4 regions of the Niveibacterium umoris genome follow, and region 3 is predicted to be linked to each of the others. Evidence: predicted binding sites of a transcription regulator. Region 3 holds the regulator's gene; each other region holds the start of a gene.
The links. The regulator sigma-54, encoded in region 3, starts transcription at its own class of promoters, with help from an activator protein. The targets are predictions, from matches to a motif close to TGGCACGCTTNCTGCTNA.
Positions count from the first base shown of each region.

Region 1 (3,262 bases), on a different contig from region 3:
GAACCCCGAACTAGTGAATGACTACACCCTGTGGGTCACTGGGCGCATGAAAGCGTTCGGAATCGAGCCGCTGATAACACTTACCACGATTTCAAGCAGCATCTTCGACAGCACGGTGCCGATCCTGTTCGACCGCGCAAACGAAGCGGCCGCGCGCAATGCCGGTAACTGCTTGCAGGCCTTGATGGAAGAAGGTCGCCAACGTGGCTACACGCCCTATCGTCTGGGAATCGATGCTTTGCCATGGTTGTTGGGTCACGGCGGCTCGTCGCTTCAATTCGTCTCGGATTTGAAGAGACACCTCGATCCGGAGAACATCTTGGCGCCTAGTCGCTACTGCCTGAATCCAGAGCTTACGCCACAACCGTCGTAGCGAAACTCGGACTGCGTCGGCATGTGGGCCGCCGATAGGGCGTCAATGGAGTGCCCTGAAACGATGCGCGACGCGAGCGGCGAGATTCAGTTGGGAGTTCAAAGAAAGCAGCACAATCCGCGCTCTGAGCTGTGAATTCGCGCCAAGCGCGTGTGCTTCGATGCGGGGCGCCTAGAATCATCCCCAACGGCGCGTGAGTCTAGCAGCCGCTCACAGTCGCTGTTTGCTAGCTCGATCAGCAAGTTGTGATCATCACGGGCAGGGTAGATGCGGCGTGCAAAGCGCGGCTGATACGAACTCGCAAGGGTCGGATACTTCTGCGTGAAGGCTGCAGACACAAAAAAACGGCCTCTTTTGAGGCCGTTTTGCGTTATAGCGATTATCTCGTGGCTATCAGCGTACCTTGCGGCGTGCCAGACCAGCACCCAGAAGCGCTGCACCCAACAGTGTGAGCGTGCCCGGTTCGGGGATTGAATCCCCGACCAGATTGCCAGTGCCGGAAACGTCGGCCACACTTCCACGCTTGAACGAGAGAGAAGTGGTGAAGCCCAGGTCAGCGCCGTCAGCTTGCGTATTGGTGTTGAAGTTGCTTGCAGCCAGCCCACCGATGACATCAAAGGTACCCAAGCCGCTCAGCAAAATACCGCCGACGTTCGTGCCCGTCAGCGTGAAGCCAGACGTGCTATCGGTATGTGCGAGCAGATCCAGGAACAGCGTGCCATTCCCAGTGTTAGCCCACGTCAGAGCGTTGTAGTCGAACGGATTCGCTACATCCTTATCGGTACCACTGCCGACATAGAACTTCGTCCAGCCGCTCTTGTAAAAGACTGTTTGGCCAACTGCCGGAAGAATAACGCCACCAACCGGAGTGTAGCCGCCGAATTGGAAGGTCACTTCGCATCCCGGGCAGAAAGACGAAGGCCCAGTGCCGTTCCAAGCCTGGATAATGCCAAAGCCGGAGAGTTCGCCAGTCGACGTGTTGATGAACTGGCGCATGTTGAGCGACTGGCTTGAATAGTCGGTCGCAGCGTCCGGATCCCAGATCACTCCGCCGACATTGATCAGCGAGGCGGAGGCAGCGCCGCTGAAGGCGAGGGCTACGCAAGCACCGAGCACCCCCATCTTGAACGATTTCATTTTTGATCTCCTAGCGATTCACTAACTGCGGCCCGCTTGCCGCTCACAGCCCATAAAGCAGACAGCGTGCCAGGATGGGTGAAAGTTCTTAAGTTGTTGAAAAAAAAAGAGTTAATCGTGTCTTGTGCGTTTCGATTTCGCGTTACGGATTGGTGGTGTAAGAAATTCAGACAGCGGGCAGGGTCGACTCAGTGGCTTCTTAGGAGGCGCAGACCTTTCGACAATGCAGCGCGCCGTACAGCGCATGTTCTGTGCCATTTTTGGCGCAGTCCGCGAAGCCCATGGCGTAACATGCGGCGCATACCGTTTGTCGGACATATCAAAAAAGGGGCCTGCAATGACTCGCAATATGTCTAGCCTTGGTGCGATGTTGTTCGCCACGGCGCTGAGTTTACTTCTCGGGGCGTGTGCGACCCAGTATCCGCCAGCGCCTTCCGGTGCGGCGTCAACTGACTACAACTACATCATCGGCGCTGGCGATGCCTTGAATATAGTGGTCTGGCGCAACCCCGAACTATCGATGACGGTGCCGGTTCGCCCTGACGGCAAGATCACGACGCCGCTCGTTGAGGATCTGCCTGCGATGGGCAAGGATGCATCAACGCTTGCGCGGGACATCGAGAAGGCGCTTGCCAAATACATTCGGGATCCCATTGTCACCGTGGTCGTGACCGGATTTGTGGGGCCTTACAGCGAGCAGATCCGTGTTGTTGGCGAAGCCGCCAAGCCGCAGATTCTTCCGTACAAGCAGAAGATGAGTCTGCTTGACGTGATGATCGCTGTCGGGGGCATTACCGATTTCGCCGATGGCAACAAGGCCAGCATTCTCAGGACGGCTGAAGGCGGCAAGCAGTACAGCGTTCGCCTGAAAGATCTGCTCAAGCGCGGTGACGTATCAGCAAATGTGGATATGCGCCCGGGTGACGTCCTGATCATCCCTCAGGGTTGGTTCTGACCTGCTCCCATAAATAACGATTTCACGACGTCAGGGCACCAAAATTGGAAGAATTTCTTGCGAGCGCGATAGCCCAGGCTCGGGGCATGTGGCGCTATCGTTGGTGGGGATTGCTCGCCGCCTGGATTGGCGGGGTGATTCTGGCGGTCGTCGTGATGATGATCCCGGACAAGTACGAGGCCAGGGCGCGCGTCTTTGTCGATACACAGTCGGTTCTGAAGCCGCTCATGCAGGGCCTTGCTGTCCCGACGAATGTCGAGCAGCAGGTGACGATCCTGAGCCGCACGTTGATCAGCCGGCCGAACGTCGAAAAGCTGATCCGGATGGCCGATCTGGATCTAGACGTCAAGACAAGAGAGAAGCGCGAGATCCTCATCGACGATCTGATTGGGCGGCTGCAGATTGTTGGCGCTGGGCGGGACGATCTGTTCGTACTCACTTTCAAGGATACGAATCCGGAGCGCGCCAAGCGAGTCGTTCAAGCCTTGGTGTCCATCTTTGTCGAATCCGGTCTGGGCGATAAGCGGAAGGACTCTGACGAGGCGCGTCGGTTCATTGAAGAGCAGATCAAGAGCTACGAGACAAAACTCGCTGATGCCGAAAATCGCTTGAAGGAATTCAAGCTAAAGAATCTTGCCCTCTTCGGTGATTCTGGCAAGGATGCGGTCACTCAAATCGGAGAGCTTAACTCGAAGCTGAATCAGGCACGCCTTGAGCTTCGCGAGGTCGAGAACTCTCGCGACGCTGTCCGCAGACAGTTGGCTGGCGAAGACCCAGTCTTTTTGCCCGACTCCGGC
Region 1 is NZ_JACIET010000001.1:1,858,613-1,861,874, reverse strand. It holds gene GGR36_RS08395 (FAD-binding protein) at 1-373, shown strand, start outside; gene GGR36_RS08390 (PEP-CTERM sorting domain-containing protein) at 767-1,510, opposite strand; gene GGR36_RS08385 (XrtA/PEP-CTERM system exopolysaccharide export protein) at 1,878-2,465, shown strand; gene GGR36_RS08380 (XrtA system polysaccharide chain length determinant) at 2,552-3,262, shown strand, end outside.
Region 1: the regulator sigma-54 is predicted to act here: its motif matches at 1,565-1,582, upstream of GGR36_RS08390 (PEP-CTERM sorting domain-containing protein).

Region 2 (3,262 bases), 330 kb from region 3:
CCGCCATCGCACCTTGGCGTGACAAGCCGGAACTGGTGTGGGAAGCCGCCGAGCCGCAACTCGAAGACGTGTTCATCCACCTGATGGGGCAGTCACGCGACAACTTCCAGGAGGCGCGCTGATGGAACGCCCCCCACGCTCATTGCATTCGCTGCCCAGCGAGCGGGCCCCGGCCGCCCTGAAGCGCGTGGTCGGAGGCTGACATGGCAATCGGCGGACTCTCGCTCGCGCGCATGCTGACGGTGATGCGCAAGGAATTCATCCAGTTGCGGCGCGACCGGCTGACCTTCGCGATGATGATCGGCATTCCGCTGATCCAGCTCACGCTCTTCGGTTTCGCCATCAATGGCGACCCCAAGCACCTGCCGACCGTCGTCGTGGCCGGCGAGCAGAGCGCGGCGGCGCGCAGCATCACCGCCGCAATGACGCACAGCGACTACTTCGACATCGTCTCGACCGCGGCCACGGCCGATGAGGCCGAGCGCCTGCTGGCGGAAGGTCGAGTGGCCTTCGCGGTGACCATCCCGGCCGATTTCACGCGCAAGCTGGTGCGCGGCGAACGCCCGCAGCTGCTGCTCGACGCCGACGCCACCGACCCCACCGCCACCGGCAATGCGATCTCGGCGCTGACGCAACTCGCGCCGACGGTGCTGCGCTACGACCTCACCGGGCCGCTCGCCGCACGCAACGGTGGCCAGCCGCCCTTCGAGCTGATCGTGCAACGCCGCTACAACCCGGACGGGCTCACCGCGTGGAACGTCGTCCCCGGCCTGATGGGCGTGATCCTGACGATGACCATGATCATGATGACCGGCGTCGCGCTGACCCGCGAGGTCGAGCGCGGCACGATGGAAAACCTGCTGGCGACGCCGGTGCGCCCGGTCGAGGTGATGCTCGGCAAGATCCTGCCCTTCATCCTCATCGGCGGGGTGCAGGTGGTGCTGATCCTGCTCGCCGCGAAGCTCTTGTTCCATGTGCCCTTCGTCGGCGCGCTGCCGCTGCTGCTGCTCGGCGTGCTGGTCTTCATCGCGGCCAACCTGATCGTCGGCATCACGATATCCAGCGTGGCGCGCAGCCAGTTGCAGGCGATGCAGATGACCTTCTTCTTCTTCCTGCCCTCGATCCTGCTGTCCGGCTTCATGTTCCCCTTCCGCGGCATGCCGGGCTGGGCGCAGGTGATCGGCGAGGCGCTGCCGCTGACCCACTTCATGCGGCTGGCCCGCAGCGTGATGCTCAAGGGCAACGATTTCGCGCTGGTGTGGGAACACCTGTGGCCGCTGCTGGTGTTCATCACCGTGGTGCTTGCCGTGGGGCTCAAGCGCTTCCGCAAGACCCTGGATTGACCGCGGGACAAGGTCGCCAGCAAGGGCCCGCGATTGATTCGCGCGACATCCGGCTTGCGCGTACGCCCGGTCGTGGCAGCATTCGCAAAGCCCCATGAGAGGAAACCATGCGACCGGCATTTCGCATCGCCTTGCTGATCGGCGCCACGCTGTGCGCAGCCTTGGTGGCCCTGTTCGGCGGCAGCTTTTCGCTCGCGGTCGAACCGCACAACCCGGCCAGCGGGCTGTCCGCGTTCTGGCTGTTCACAGGCCTTGCGGTCGCTGCGCCATTCTGGGTGTCGACGCTGATCCCGTCGCGCTATCCCAACGTGCTGCGTCGCTGCCGCAAAGCCTGCGCGCTCGGCTTGCTGCTGCTTGGCGGCCTGTTTGGCAGCATCGTCGTGCACCACCTGCAGCGGGGCTTGTCCGCGTTCGCCGAGGCGCCGCATCCTGCCTTTGTCCAGGGGGCGGTGCTGACGCTCAGCTGCCTCGGCGGACTCCTGATCCTGCTCTGGCCTGAACGGCGTCGCTAGCTGGCGCGGCGATACGCGCGCGGCAACCGGCGCATCGCCGGCGCGAGCTTGCACCCCCGCGGTGCATCGAAGGCTTTGGGCGCTCCGTGCGCTACCTTGGTGCAATTCCGCGGTTCGATGGCTTGATTCCGGTGCCACGCGTGGCCGTTTGCGCGGCGGAATGGTGAATCTTCCACGCGGATGCGGGGTGGCACGTTTCTCGCAAAGCTCTGGGGCCGGCCCGCAACGACGCGGGCCGTACGCGGAGGCGAGCATGGGAGCAAGTGGGGCGTTCTTCGACGAAATGAATAGTGCCGACGGGACGACCCGCGCGCACTACGAAGCCTTCCAGCGGTGGCTGGAAAGCACCGCGCCGGATCGCATCGAACGCAAGCGGGCACAGGCCGACGCGCTGTTCCGGCGGGTTGGCATCACCTTTGCGGTGTATGGCGAAGCGGCAGGCACCGAGCGGCTGATTCCTTTCGACCTGATCCCGCGCATCATCCCGGCCGACGAGTGGCAGCAGCTTTCCGCCGGCCTCAAGCAGCGCATCCGCGCGCTCAACGCCTTCCTCCACGACGTCTATCACGGGCAGGAAATCCTCAAGGCGGGCCTGATCCCCGCCGAGCAGGTGCTCAATAACGCGCAGTTCCGCCCTGAAATGTGCGGCGTCGATGTGGCGGGGGGCATCTACTCGCACATTTCCGGTGTTGATATCGTGCGCGCCGGCGCCGGCGAGTTCTACGTGCTGGAAGACAACCTGCGCGTGCCTTCCGGCGTCTCGTACATGATCGAGGACCGCCGCATGATGATGCGGCTCTTCCCCGACCTCTTTGCCAAGCACCGCATCGCGCCGGTCGAGCACTACCCCGACCTGCTGCTCGATACCCTGCGCACCGTCGCGCCGCAGGGCATATCCGACCCGACCGTGGTCCTGCTCACGCCGGGCAGCTACAACAGTGCCTACTTCGAACACGCCTTCCTCGCGCAGCAGATGGGCATCGAACTGGTCGAGGGGCGCGACCTCTTCGTCACGAACGAAGGCGTCTTCATGAGCACCACCCGTGGCCGTCGCCGGGTGGACGTGATCTACCGCCGCGTCGACGACGACTTCCTCGATCCGCTCGCCTTCCGCAAGGATTCGATGCTCGGTGTGCCGGGTCTCTTCGGCGCTTACCGCGCCGGCAAGGTGACGCTCGCCAACGCGATCGGCACCGGCGTCGCCGACGACAAGTCGATCTACCCGTACGTGCCGGACATGGTGCGCTTCTACCTCGGTGAGAAGCCGCTGCTCAACAACGTGCCGACCTACATGCTCAGGAAGCCCGATGACCTGGCCTACACGCTGGAGCATCTGCCGGAGCTGGTGGTCAAGGAAGTGCACGGTGCCGGCGGCTACGGCATGCTGGTCGGGCCCGCGTCGACCAA
Region 2 is NZ_JACIET010000002.1:519,746-523,007, reverse strand. It holds gene GGR36_RS14405 (ABC transporter ATP-binding protein) at 1-122, shown strand, start outside; gene GGR36_RS14400 (ABC transporter permease) at 204-1,343, shown strand; gene GGR36_RS14395 (hypothetical protein) at 1,451-1,855, shown strand; gene GGR36_RS14390 (circularly permuted type 2 ATP-grasp protein) at 2,109-3,262, shown strand, end outside.
Region 2: the regulator sigma-54 is predicted to act here: its motif matches at 2,044-2,061, upstream of GGR36_RS14390 (circularly permuted type 2 ATP-grasp protein).

Region 3 (3,262 bases):
CAAGACCACCTGCTTCTACATGATCGTCGGCCTGGTACGCGCAGACGGCGGCCAGATCATCCTCGACGACAAGGACATCACCCATCTGCCGATTCACCGGCGCGCGAAACTTGGACTTTCCTACCTGCCGCAGGAAAACTCGGTGTTCCGCAAGCTCACCGTCGCGGAGAACATCCTCGCGGTACTGGAACTGCAGAAGCGCCCCAAGGACAAGCAGGCCGAGCGTCTCAACGAACTGCTCGCAGAACTGGGCATCACCCACCTGCGGGACGCCACCGCACTGTCGCTGTCGGGCGGCGAGCGGCGCCGGGTCGAGATTGCCCGTGCGCTCGCCACCGATCCGCAGGTGATCCTGCTCGATGAACCCTTTGCCGGCGTTGACCCGATCGCGGTGATCGACATCCAGAAGATCATCCGCTTCCTGAAGGAACGCAACATCGGCGTGCTGATCACCGACCACAACGTCCGCGAGACGCTGGGCATCTGTGATCGCGCCTACATCATCACCGACGGCGTCGTGCTTGCCTCCGGCCGCCCGGCGGAGATCGTGCAGAACGACAAGGTTCGCCAGGTCTATCTGGGTGAGCATTTCCGCCTCTGATCCCCCCCCTAGCCGACGATGAAACCTTCGCTCCAGCTCCGCATCTCCCAGCAGCTCGCGCTGACCCCGCAGCTGCAGCAGTCGATCAAGCTCCTGCAGCTATCGACGCTGGAGCTCAACAGCGAGATCGAGCGCATGTTGCTCGAAAACCCGCTGCTCGAACGCGAAGACTCCGAATCGGACCCCGAAGCCTGGGGCCAGTCCGCCGCGGCGCCCAGCAGCGGCGAACAAGGCGATGCCCCGGCCGAGGGTGGCGACACCGATTTCTCCGACGCCCCCGCCGAACCGCCCGAACCGAGTTTCGAGGAGGGTGGCAGCTACGATGAAGGCAGCGCCGAATGGTCGGGCGAGGGCGGTGGCGGTGGCAGTGGCAGCGGCAACCGCGACGACGACGAGGAAACCGACTTTCAGGAGTTCCGCGCGGCCCAGACCAGCCTGCGCGATCATCTGGACGGCCAGATCGCCCTGATGTTGCTGTCGGAGCGCGATCGCGCACTGCTGCGTTTCATGATCGAAGCGCTTGACGACGACGGCTACCTGACCCAGCCGCTCGACGAGCTGATGGAACTGCTGCCGACCGAATCGGAAGTCGAGATCGAGGAACTGCAGATTGCGCTGGCACATCTGCAGAACCTCGACCCGCCGGGGGTCGGCGCGCGCTCGCCGGGAGAATGCCTGAAGCTGCAGCTGCGGCTCTTGCCCGCCAGCGCTGCACGCGACGCGGCGATCACGATCGTCGAACATCACCTTGAGTTGCTTGCGGCGCGCGATTTCGTACGCCTGAAGCGCCAGCTCGGTTGCAACGAAGAGACCCTGCGCGAGGCGCATCAACTGGTTTGCAGCCTTGACCCGCGCCCGGGCGCGAAATTTGCCGCGCTCGAAACCCGTTACGTGATCCCGGATGTGATCGTGCGCAAGGTGCGCGGCCACTGGAGTGCGACACTGAATCCGGACGCGATGCCCAAGCTGCGGATCAACCAGCTCTACGCCGGTATCCTGCAGCAGCACCGCGGCTCGGCCGGTTCGCTGGCCGGCCAGTTGCAGGAGGCGCGCTGGATGATCAAGAACGTACAGCAACGCTTCGACACGATCCTGCGGGTTTCGCAGGCGATCGTTGACCGCCAGCGGCAGTTCTTCGATTATGGGGACGTGGCCATGCGGCCGCTGACCTTGCGCGAGATCGCCGAGCAGCTCGATTTGCACGAATCGACGATTTCGCGGGTCACGACGCAGAAGTACATGGCCACGCCACGTGGCATTCTTGAACTGAAATACTTTTTCGGCAGCCACGTCGCCACAGATTCTGGCGGCGCGTGTTCAGCTACGGCGATTCGTGCGCTGATTCGCCAGCTGGTTGCGGCAGAGGATCGCAAAAAACCGCTATCCGACGCCCGGATTGCCGAACTTCTCGGCCAGCAGGGGATTGTCGTTGCGCGACGCACCATCGCAAAGTACCGCGAGTCGCTCAACATCCCGCCGGTCAGCCAGCGCAAGATGATCTAAGAGGAGTGATCATGAACCTGAACATCACCGGACATCATCTCGAAGTTACCGCCGCCCTGCGCGACTACGTAACCTCGAAACTGGATCGCGTGATTCGCCACTTCGACCATGTCACCAGCGTCAACGTGATCCTGTCGGTGGAAAAGCTCAAACAAAAGGCGGAGGTGACGGTGCATGTACGCGGGAAGGACATTTTTGTCGAAAGCATCGACGAAGATCTCTACGCCGCAATTGATGCCATGACCGACAAACTCGATCGGCAGGTTCTCAAGCACAAGGAAAAGTCCTACGATCACGGCCACGAGGCGCACAAGCGCCAGTCCGCGGAATCGTAATCACGTTCGCTCTGATGAATCCCGGCGCGTAAGCTTGCGGAAAGCCGCCGCGCCGAAGATGAGCTGAACCCGGATCTGCGCGCCTTCGGGCGCGCAGTGCATTTCTGAACCCCAAGCATGAATCTCATCGCCCCCCTGCTGCCGCCATCCAACGTGCTCGTCGATCTGGAAGCGAGCAGCAAGAAACGCGTCTTCGAACAGGCCGGCCTGCTGTTCGAAAACCACCAGGGCCTTGCGCGCAGCGCCGTCTACGACGCCCTGTTCGCGCGCGAAAAACTCGGCTCCACCGGGCTCGGGCAAGGGATCGCCATCCCCCATGGCCGACTCAAGGGCCTGCGCGACGCGATTGGCGCCTTCATCCGCCTGACCCAGCCGGTGCCCTTCGAGGCGCCGGATGGCAAGCCGGTGAATCTGCTGTTCGTGCTGCTGGTACCCGAGAGCGCCACCGAACACCACCTGCGTCTGCTCTCGGAACTGGCGCAGATGTTCTCCGACCGCAATTTCCGCGATGCGCTGATGCAGGCGAGCGATGCATCGGAGGCGCACACCCTGTTCGTCAACTGGGCTCCGAATGCGTCGAACTAGCGTCGGACGCATCTTCGAGGACAACCGCGAACGCCTCGGCCTGAGCCACCTCGCCGGTCCGCTGGATGTCGAGGTGCAGGTCCCGAACGAGAAGGTCTGGCCGGCCGAACTGGTCGGCCACCTCAACATCATCCACCCGAACCGCATCCAGGTGATGGGCGAGGCCGAACTGGCCTGGATCCGCCGCCAGGCGCGCGACAAGGTGCAGCACCAGCTCGAAAGCATCCTGCTCGCGCAC
Region 3 is NZ_JACIET010000002.1:848,819-852,080, reverse strand. It holds gene lptB (LPS export ABC transporter ATP-binding protein) at 1-601, shown strand, start outside; gene GGR36_RS15845 (RNA polymerase factor sigma-54) at 620-2,104, shown strand; gene hpf (ribosome hibernation-promoting factor, HPF/YfiA family) at 2,116-2,439, shown strand; gene ptsN (PTS IIA-like nitrogen regulatory protein PtsN) at 2,557-3,024, shown strand; gene hprK (HPr(Ser) kinase/phosphatase) at 3,011-3,262, shown strand, end outside.

Region 4 (3,262 bases), on a different contig from region 3:
CGAACGGAAACGGCCCCGGCGTCGCATAGTGCAGCGTTGCACCGCCGAGCAAGGTGGGTAGCGAGGCAGCAAGGCCGGCCGCGCCGCCGAGCATGCCGGCCAGCCCGGACGCCTTGATCGCCAGTGATTCGGCACGCGCGAGCAGCAGCGACGCGAGTGCGCCCAGCGCATACAGAAGCACTGACGCGAGCAGCAGAGCAAGCGGAGACGTCATCATTTCTGCTCCTGCGCGGCGTTGAACGAGAAGGAAGAATCCAGTGCGCCAGCCGCCTGGCGACGTTTGTGCTCGCCGGTCTGCACCAGCGCCTGGTCATCCACCATGAACAGGGCGCGGGTGGGGCAGACGCGCACGCATTCGGGGCCCTCGGCGCGGAAATCGCACAGATCGCACTTCACCGCCACGCTACGCACGCCGGCCGCCCAGGCCAGCATCGGATGCAGCGTTGCGCTGCTGTCTGTGTCGGTATCGCCCGGGGCTGTCACCCTCTGCATGGCGGGCGATATGTAATTGCAGCCGGTACTCACCACACCGGTGACGGGGGTGCCGCTCGGCGTGATCGCGCCGAAGGGGCAGGCGATCGCGCACAGCTTGCAACCGATGCAGGTCGTCTCGTTCAGCACGACCGCACCGCCTTCGTGGGTGATCGCGTTGACCGGGCAGACCCGGGCGCAGGGTGCGTCCTCGCAGTTGCGACACAACATCGGCGCCGTGCGGTCGCCCTGACGGGTCACCGTCAGGCGCGGCAGACTCTGCAAGCCCGCCGCCCTGTGCACCACAGAACAGGCCGCCATGCATGTATTGCAGCCGATACACAGCGCTGGCTCCGCGATCACGAAGCGGTTCATAACCAAGCCCTCATTTGTTGACCACAGCACCCGGCGATGTCGCAGGCATGAGGTTCATGCCAGAGCCGCAAATGCTGTTCCGTTTCAACCGGACCGTCTAAAGTGGGCGATTACAACCGTTTAATCGAAGCGGTTTATTGGCGCGGATCAAGGCCTGGCCACCTGCCGGTGGAATATATCGTCGCTTTGCGCCAACGCGATTTTCCGCGCAATTGCAATGGCGCATCGACCAAAGCTTGATGCCGCTGAAATGTCAGTTCCGACAGGCAATCGCTGCACAGACCATGGCGCGGGTCATGCTTGAATACCCCCTTTTCGCAGAAGCACCGAGGTACCCCCATGATTGATCGCACCTATGTAGAAAAAGCCGCAGAGAGCGGCGTACGCAAACTTTCGCTGTTGCAGTCCGACCCGGGTCGCTACCTGACCCGTTCGGTGTTGGCCGGCATGTATCTCTCGATCGTGCTGTTCGTTTTCTGGAACCTGAGCCACAACCTTCATGACGTCAGCATCGGCAAGGTTGTCGCGTCGGCCTTCTTTGGTGTTGGCTTGACGATCATCGTGTTCACCAACGCCGAACTGTTCACCAGCAACAACATGTACCTGGCGGTTTCGTCGGTGGAGGGACGCACCAGCTGGGGCCAGACCGTGCTGCTGTGGGGCGCCTGCTACCTGGGCAACTTCGTCGGCGCGCTGATCGTCGCCGGTCTGCTGTACGGCGCCGGCGCCCTCGAGGCCTTGCCGCTCGATCACGCGCTCTACTCCGGCGCGCTACACAAGGTGCACCAGGGTGCGGCAGCGATCTTCTTCAAGGGGGTGCTTGCCAACTGGGTGGTCTGCCTCGCGGTGCGGCTGGCACTGCGCTGCAAGGAAGACATCGCGAAGATCGCGGTGCTGATCCTCGTCGTGTTCATCTTCCTGTACCTGGGCTTCGAGCACTCGATCGCCAACATGGGCACCTTCTCGATGTCGCTGCTCGGCAACGGCCAGATCACGATCAGCGAAGCGCTGTTCAACCTGGTTTTCAGCACGCTCGGCAACATCGTCGGCGGTGTGCTGTTCGTCGGCATCCCCTTCGCCTACATCAACCCGAGCGAAGAAAACCCGCCGCGCTGATCGAACCCGCGCAGCCAAAGAAAAAGGGAAGCCAACGGCTTCCCTTTTTTCACGCCATCACGCCTCAGCAGATGCGCGGTAACTGCTCCCCGGTCAGCCAGTCGACCATGCGCCGACCGCCGAACACGGTTTCCATCTGCACGAAGTGCTGCGGGTCGACGATCGCGGTACCGATGATCGCAGCCCCCGCGGCCAGCGGATGCGCCCGCATCACCGCGAGCAGCCGCTCGGCATCCTCTGGCGGGCAGACTGCGACCAGTTTGCCTTCATTGGCGACATGCAGCGGATCGAGCCCGAGCAGTTCGCAGGCCGCGGCCACTTCGCCGCGGATCGGGATGTCCTTCTCGCGGATCGCGATGCCGCAACCCGACTGCCCGGCGAACTCGTTGAGCACCGCTGAGAGCCCGCCGCGCGTCGGGTCGCGCAGCGCGCGAATGCTCGGCACCGCGTCGAGCATCGCCGCGGTGAGCGTATGCAATGCAGCAGTATCGGACTGAATCTCGGTCTCGAAGGAAAGGTTCTCGCGCTTCGACAGGATCGCCACACCATGGTCGCCGATGCAGCCCGAGAGCAGGATGCAATCGCCGGGGCGGATGCGGTCCGGCCCCAGCTCGATGCCGTCCGGCACGACGCCGACACCGGTGGTGGTGATGAATACGCCATCGACCTTGCCCTGCTCCACCACCTTGGTGTCGCCGGTGACGATGGGTACGCCGGCCTCGCGCGCCGCGTCGGCCATCGACACGACAATGCGCTTGAGGTCGGCGAGCGGGAACCCCTCTTCCAGGATGAAACCCGCCGAGAGATAGAGTGGCCGGCCGCCGGCCATCGCAACGTCATTCACCGTGCCGTGCACCGACAGGCACCCGATGTCTCCACCGGGGAAGAACAGCGGCGAGACGACATGGCCGTCGGTCGCCATCACCATCCGCCCGGCGCCGGCCGGCAGCGCGAAGCATGCGCCGTCGTTCATCGAATCGAGGATCGGGTTGTCGAAATGCCGCACGAAGAGCTCGTCGATTAGCTGCGCCATCGCGCGGCCGCCGCTGCCGTGGGTCAGATCGACCTTGCCGTGCTTGAAATCGACGGGTCTTGCGTAGCGGCTCATGCGACCCCCGCCTCTTTCACGACGACGTTGAAGCGACCATAGGTGTAATAGGCGGCGCAGGCGCCCTCCGACGACACCATGCAGGCGCCGATCGGGTGATCCGGCGTGCACACCGTGCCGAACACCTTGCAGTCGGCCGGATGTTTGTGGCCGCGCAGGATCGCCGCGCATTCGCAGGCCTTCGGGTCGGCC
Region 4 is NZ_JACIET010000001.1:2,234,363-2,237,624, forward strand. It holds gene hyfB (hydrogenase 4 subunit B) at 1-217, opposite strand, end outside; gene GGR36_RS10070 (4Fe-4S dicluster domain-containing protein) at 214-846, opposite strand; gene GGR36_RS10075 (formate/nitrite transporter family protein) at 1,186-1,962, shown strand; gene hypE (hydrogenase expression/formation protein HypE) at 2,027-3,070, opposite strand; gene hypD (hydrogenase formation protein HypD) at 3,067-3,262, opposite strand, start outside.
Region 4: the regulator sigma-54 is predicted to act here: its motif matches at 1,132-1,149, upstream of GGR36_RS10075 (formate/nitrite transporter family protein).